2 regions of the Kitasatospora sp. NPDC088861 genome follow, and region 1 is predicted to be linked to the other one. Evidence: predicted binding sites of a transcription regulator. Region 1 holds the regulator's gene; the other holds the start of a gene.
What was found. The regulator HrcA, encoded in region 1, represses chaperone genes, less so after heat shock. The targets are predictions, from matches to a motif close to TTNGCACTCNGNNNNNCNGAGTGCNAA.
Positions count from the first base shown of each region.

Region 1 (3,399 bases):
GGTGGGCGTCTGCACCTCGACATGCACTATCAGGTCGCCCCGGCCGCCGCCGCGCAGGTGCGTGATGCCGCGGCCGTGCAGCGGGATCGACTGGCCGGACTGGGTGCCGGGCCGGATGTCGACCTCCTCCAGCCCGTCCAGGGTCTGCAGCGGCACCTGGGTGCCGAGGGACGCGGCCGTCATCGGGATGGTGACGGTGCAGTGCAGGTCGTCCCCGCGCCGCTGGAAGACGGTGTGGGTGGTCTCGGCGATCTCGACGTACAGGTCGCCGGCCGGGCCGCCGCCGGGGCCGACCTCGCCCTCGCCGGCCAGCTGGATCCGGGTGCCGTTGTCGACACCGGCCGGGATCTTGACGGTCAGGGTGCGCCGGGCGCGGACCCTGCCGTCGCCGGCGCACTCCGGGCACGGGGTCGGCACGACGGTGCCGAAGCCCTGGCACTGCGGGCAGGGACGGGAGGTCATGACCTGGCCCAGGAACGACCGGGTGACCTGGGAGACCTCGCCCCTGCCGCGACACATGTCGCAGGTCTGCGCGGAGGTGCCGGGGGCCGCGCCCTCGCCGCTGCACGTGGTGCAGGTGACGGCGGTGTCGACCTGGAGTTCCTTGGTGGTGCCGAAGGCGGCCTCCTCCAGGGTGATCTCCAGCCGGATCATGGCGTCCTGGCCGCGGCGGGTGCGCGAGCGCGGGCCGCGCTGGCCGGCCGCGGCGCCGAAGAAGGCGTCCATGATGTCGGAGAAGCCGAAGCCGGCCGCCCCCGCGCCGAAGCCGCCCGCGCCCCCGCCGCCCGGCGAGAGCGGGTCACCTCCGAGGTCGTAGACCTGGCGCTTCTGCGGGTCGGAGAGCACCTCGTAAGCGGCGTTGATCTCCTTGAACCGCTCCTGCGTCTTCGGGTCCGGGTTGACGTCCGGGTGCAGTTCGCGTGCCAGGCGCCGGAAGGCCTTCTTGATCTCGTCCTGCCCCGCATCCCGTCGGACGCCGAGTACCGCGTAGTAGTCCGTGGCCACCAAATGCTCCGCTTGTTCCGCCTGTAGTAGTGCTGCGACTGGACACCGCCGTCAGAGGTTCCGACGGCGGCCTGTGCTACGACTCGGCCAGGATCTGGCCCACGTACCGCGCCACCGCACGCACCGCCCCCATTGTGCCCGGATAGTCCATCCGGGTCGGACCGATCACACCCAGTTTGGCCACGCTCTCGTCGCCCGAACCGTAACCGACCGACACCACCGAGGTGGAATTCAGCCCCTCGTAGGCGATCTCCCGCCCGATCCGGACCGTCATCGCGGCGTCCGCCGTCTCACCCAGGAGGCGGAGCAGGACGACCTGCTCCTCCAGGGCTTCCAGCACCGGCTGGATGGTCAGGGGGAAGTCGTGCCCGAAGCGGGTCAGGTTGGCCGTGCCGGCCAGCATGATCCGCTCCTCGTTCTGCTCGGCGAGCGCTTCGAACAGCGTCGCCAGGACCGTGCTGACGGTCGGGCGGTCCGGCGGCTCGAAACCCGCCGGGAGCTCCTCCAGGAACCCCGGCACGTCCGGCAGCCGCTGGCCGACGGCCCGCGCGTTGATCCGGGCCCGCAGGTCTGCCAGGACCGTCTCGCCGACCGGGCCCGGGCAGTCGACCATCCGCTGCTCGACCCGGCCGGTGTTGGTGATCAGGACCAGCATCACCTTGGTCGGGGCCAGCGCCACCAGCTCGATGTGCCGGACGGTGGACCGCGACAGCGAGGGGTACTGCACCACCGCGACCTGCCGGGTGAGCTGGGCGAGCAGCCGCACCGTCCGCATGACCACGTCGTCCAGGTCGACGGCGCCGTCCAGGAAGTGCCGGATCGCCCGGCGCTCGGGGGCGCTCATCGGCTTGACCTCGGCGAGCTTGTCGACGAACAGGCGGTACCCCTTGTCGGTGGGGATGCGCCCGGCGCTGGTGTGCGGCTGGTGGATGTAGCCCTCCTCCTCCAGCGCCGCCATGTCGTTGCGGACGGTCGCCGGGGAGACTCCGAGGTTGTGCCGCTCCACCAGGGCCTTGGAGCCGACCGGCTCCTCGGTGCCCACGTAGTCCTGGACGATCGCGCGGAGCACGGCGAGCTTGCGGTCGTCCAGCTGGCGAACCTCACCGGCCATGGGGCACACACCTCCGTCTTCGCACGTTGTCCGTTCGTGTCACGCATGCTGCTGCCCGCTCCGGGAGGATCCCGGCTCCGGCACCCGCTTTGGCACTCTGAACCTGCGAGTGCCAAAACCGTACCTGCCAGTGTAAGGCCCGGGCCCAACGGCAGGAACGGCCCGGCCGGAGTGATCCTGCCCGCAGTTCCCGGCGCGGGGGTGGTGCCGCGGGGCCGTCCGGGTGGCAGCATCGAAGACGACGGCGAATGGAGGAGCAAGCAATGTCGAGCTCGGGCCAGCACACCCGTTTCGCGCCCGACCGCGGTCTGACCGGCCGCATGGTCGTGACGATGTTCGTGATCGGGCTGCTGTACGTCGGTTTCACCGGTCTGCTGATCGTGCTGCTGCGCGGCGCCTGGCCACTGATCGTCCTGATCTCCGGCGGGCTGTTCGTGGCCCAGTTCTGGTTCAGCGACAAGATCACCGAACGGGCGATGGGCGCCCACCAGGTGACCCCTGAGCAGTACCCGCAACTGCACGGCACCATCGACCGGCTCTGCGCGCTGGCCGACATGCCCAAACCCCGGGTGGCGGTCGCCGACAACGACATGCCGAACGCCTTCGCCACCGGCCGCAACCCGCAGAACGCCGTGGTGTGCGTCACCACCGGCCTGCTGCGACGGCTGGAGCCCGAGGAACTGGAGGGCGTCCTCGCCCACGAGCTGTCCCACGTCGCCCACCGGGACGTCGCGGTGATGACCATCGCCGGCTTCCTCGGCGTCCTCGCCGGGGCCATGACCCGGATCGCCATGTACGGCGGGTTCATGGGCGGCAACCGCAACAACAACGACCAGAACGCGGCCATCGTCGCCCTGATCATCCCGCTGGTGTCGATGGTCGTCTACGCCATCAGCTTCCTGCTCACCCGGCTCCTGTCCCGCTACCGGGAACTCGCCGCCGACCGCGCCGCCGCCCAGCTCACCGGCCGGCCCAGCGCCCTCGCCTCCGCGCTCACCAAGGTCACCGGCCAGATCGCCGCCATCCCCAGCAAGGACCTGCGCCAGGCGCAGCCCTACAACGCCTTCTACTTCGCCCCCGCGCTGAGCGCCCGGGAGACCGCCTCCCAGCTGTTCTCCACCCACCCGACGCTGGAGAAGCGCCTGGAGCAGCTGGCGAAGATCTCCGAGCAGCTCGGCCGCTGAGGCCCCGCCCCCCTGCCGCCCTCCCGACTCCCTCCTCCGAAAGGACCGCCGTGGGAATCCTGGACACCCTGTTCGGGCGCACCAAGCCCGTCAAGCCCG
Region 1 covers NZ_JBIVJF010000003.1:123,413-126,811, reverse strand. The annotation lists gene dnaJ (molecular chaperone DnaJ) at 1-1,005, opposite strand, end outside; gene hrcA (heat-inducible transcriptional repressor HrcA) at 1,082-2,116, opposite strand; gene htpX (zinc metalloprotease HtpX) at 2,380-3,300, shown strand; gene ACIP37_RS07325 (hypothetical protein) at 3,351-3,399, shown strand, end outside.

Region 2 (3,399 bases), on a different contig from region 1:
CGCCCCCGCCCCCGTGCGGGTCGGGTACGGCGCGCTGCTGCGCACGCCCGGCGCCTGGACGTTCCTGGCACCGGCGTTCCTCGCGCGGCTGCCGTACGCGATGCTCAGCATGGGCATCCTGCTGCTCGTCAAGGACACCCACGGCTCGTACGGCACCGCGAGCACCGTCGCGGCCGTCGCCGCCGTCGCCCAGGCCCTGATCGGCCCGCAGACCGGCCGGCTCGCCGACCGGTACGGCCAGACCGCCGTCCTCGTCCCGACCGTCGTGGTGCACGCGGCCTCGGTCGGCGCGCTGATCGCACTGTCGCTCGGCCACGCACCGGCCTGGAGCCTGTTCCTGGCCGCCGTCCCGGCCGGCGCGAGCGTTCCGCAGATCGGCGCCATGGTCCGGTCCCGCTGGATCGCCGAGTTCACCGCGGACGGCGCGTCCGCCTCGTCCGCGGCCAAGGTGGGCACCGCGTTCGCCTTCGAGTCCGTGACGGACGAGTTCACCTTCGTGATCGGCCCGATCCTGGCCACCGCCGTCGCCACCACGGTCAGCCCCTCGGCCGGGCTGATCGCCGAGGCCACGCTGACCCTCGTCGGCGGCCTGGCCTTCGCCGCCCAGCGGCGCACCGCGCCCGCCCGGGCGGTGCCCCAGCCCGGCGTGCGGCGCGCCTCCGCGCTCGCCTCCCCCGGCGTCCGGCTGCTGGCCGGGGCCTTCCTCGGGGTGGGCGCCGTGTTCGGCGGCATGCAGGTCTCGGTGAACGCCTTCGCCGACTCGGTCGGGCAGCACGCCGCCGCCGGCACCGTGTACGGGATCTTCGCCGGCGGCTCGATGGTGGCCGGCGTGCTGTACGGCGTGATCGCCTGGCGGCGGGCCGTGCAGCAGCGGATGATCATGAGCTACGCCCTGCTCGTGCTGGGCTGCTCGACGCTGTGGGCGATGCCCAACCTGATCGCGCTCGCCGTCGCCGGACTGGTCTGCGGCCTGGCCATCGCGCCGACCCTGATCAGCGGCTACACCCTGGTCGAGACGCTCGTCGCGGACGGCGCCAAGACCGAGGCGTTCACCTGGCTGACCGGCGCCATCGGCCTCGGCCTGGCGGTCGGCCAGATGATCGCCGGGCAGCTGATCGACGGCCACGGGCCGTCCAGCGGGTTCCTGGTGCCGGTGGCCGGCGCCGGCCTGGGCCTGATCGCGCTGGTGTCGCTGCGGCACCTGCTGACCGCGCCGGGCCAGGTGGTCGCGGCCGCACCGGAGCGCGGCGCCGCGCCGCAGTTGGTGGGCGCGGCCAAGGGCTGAGCGGGCACGCGGTGGCGCACCGCGCGAAGCCGTGGGCGGCGCGCGGTGGGGGCGGCGCGGAGCCGCGGTGGAAGAGCGTGCGCGGCTCGGCCACGGCTCATCTCACATCGGAGTCGCTGGACTGATCCAGCGGAATGCCGCATCATTGACCATCGTTAGCACTCATCAGGCGAGAGTGCCAGGAGGAAGACAAGTGCCCACGTACCAGTACCAGTGCACCGAGTGCGGCAACGGCCTGGAGGCGGTGCAGAAGTTCACCGACGAGGCGCTGACCACGTGCCCCGACTGCCAGGGACGGCTCCGCAAGGTCTTCTCGGCCGTGGGCGTCGTGTTCAAGGGCTCGGGCTTCTACCGCACCGACAGCCGTTCGTCCTCCAGCAGCACGGTGGGCGCAGGCTCCTCCGGTAGCTCCTCGGCGTCGTCGTCCGGCTCGACCCCGGCGTCGTCCTCGACGTCATCGACGTCCTCGTCCTCCGGTTCTTCGAGCTCTTCCAGCTCCTCCAGCCCGGCTCCGGCCGCGAGCTGACCTCGGCGCCGGACGCCCAGCGCATCGACAAGGCCCGCCACCCCGCGTTCTTCGCGGGGCGGCGGGCCTTCGTCGTCCCGGTTCGCCGTCACCACTCGTCGCCCCGGTTCGTCATCCCGGGCGGGCCGGATGCACTCGTGCGGGTGTACGAATTCGTCCACAGGGCCCGAGTTGTCCACAGGCTGCGGATAAGGGCTTTCCGGGGCGGCGCGCGGCGCACATCGTAGGGGTCGCCGGAGAACGACCGGCCCGCACAGGAGCGGCCCCCACGACCTCGGTGGTGACCATGACGACCATGAGCCTCTCCGTACCGCTGCCCGCACCCGCCGTACCGCCCCGGCGGGAGGTACCGCGCTTCCCGCCGATCCGGCGCGGGGCCGGCGGGTGGCACCGCTGGCGGCACGCCGTACGGCACCGGGCCGGGGTGCCCGCGCTGGTGCTGCTCGCGGTGGCCGCGGCGCTCGCGGTCGGGCCCGCGCGGGCCGGGCTGCCGGCGCCGCCGGGCGGCCCGGTGGGCCGGACGGGTTGTCAATCCGGCCCAACGGAAGATCACCCGTAACCGGGCAACGACTTCGTCGTTCACGGCGGCATGAAAGGCTTCAAGCAATTCCTGCTGCGTGGAAACGTCGTCGAATTCGCCGTCGCCGTCGTCATCGGCGCGGCCTTCACCAACATCGTCAACGCCTTCGTCAAGGGCGTCATCAATCCGATCGTCGGCGTCTTCGGAACGAAGGACCTGGCGTCCTACAGTTCCTGCCTCAAGGGCCCCTGCGAGCTGAACGCCACCGGCGAGGTCACGTCCGGGATCCTCATCCTGTGGGGATCGGTGCTCAGCGCCCTGCTGCAGTTCCTGATCACGGCGGCCGTCGTCTACTTCGTCCTGATCGTGCCCATGAACAGGCTGGCCGCCAGGCGAAAGAGCACCGCCGAGACGGCGGCGGAGGCCGAGGCCAAGGAGGTCCAACTGCTCACCGAGATCCGCGACGCGCTGATCGCCCCGCAGCGCTGAGCACCGCTCCTCAGTCCCCGTGGTGCGGCGGGCGCTGGCTCAGGTACCAGTCCAGCCCCCGCCCACCGCTCTCCCCCGCCCCGGGGCGCTCACCCCAGCCGGTGTCGGTGTCGTCCCGGGACTGCTGGTCCAGCGGGTCCCGGAAGACCAGCCGGGCCTTCGGCGCCGCCGGCCGCTCCTCCCGCCCCTGCTGCTCACCCTGTCCCTGTCCCTGCCCCTGCTCCGGCTCCCGCGCCTGCCCCTGCTCGCTCACCCTGCTCACTTCCGCTTCCCGTCGACTGCCGTCCGGATCGTCCCGTCCCTCCAGCCTAAGAGCCCCGCGACACACCCCGGGCCCTGGTGCGGAGCGCTCCGCACCAGGGCCCGGGGCCGGGTGGAGCCGCAGGCAGTTGGCTCGGGTTCTCAGGCGGCCTCGAAGCCCGCGTGGTCGGCGATCTTCTTCAGCTCGGCCAGCGCGTGCTTCTCGATCTGGCGGATCCGCTCGCGGGTGAGGCCGTGCTGCTTGCCCACCTCGGTGAGGGTGCGCTCGCGGCCGTCCTCCATCCCGTAGCGGGAGCGGATGATCGAGGCCGTGCGGTC
Region 2 covers NZ_JBIVJF010000021.1:58,178-61,576, reverse strand. The annotation lists gene ACIP37_RS28145 (MFS transporter) at 1-1,285, shown strand, start outside; gene ACIP37_RS28140 (FmdB family zinc ribbon protein) at 1,479-1,811, shown strand; gene ACIP37_RS28135 (hypothetical protein) at 2,107-2,370, shown strand; gene mscL (large conductance mechanosensitive channel protein MscL) at 2,401-2,820, shown strand; gene ACIP37_RS28125 (hypothetical protein) at 2,831-3,082, opposite strand; gene ACIP37_RS28120 (sigma-70 family RNA polymerase sigma factor) at 3,223-3,399, opposite strand, start outside.
Region 2: ACIP37_RS28140 (FmdB family zinc ribbon protein) is a predicted target of HrcA. The motif match lies at 1,441-1,467, and genes of this name have one in related genera.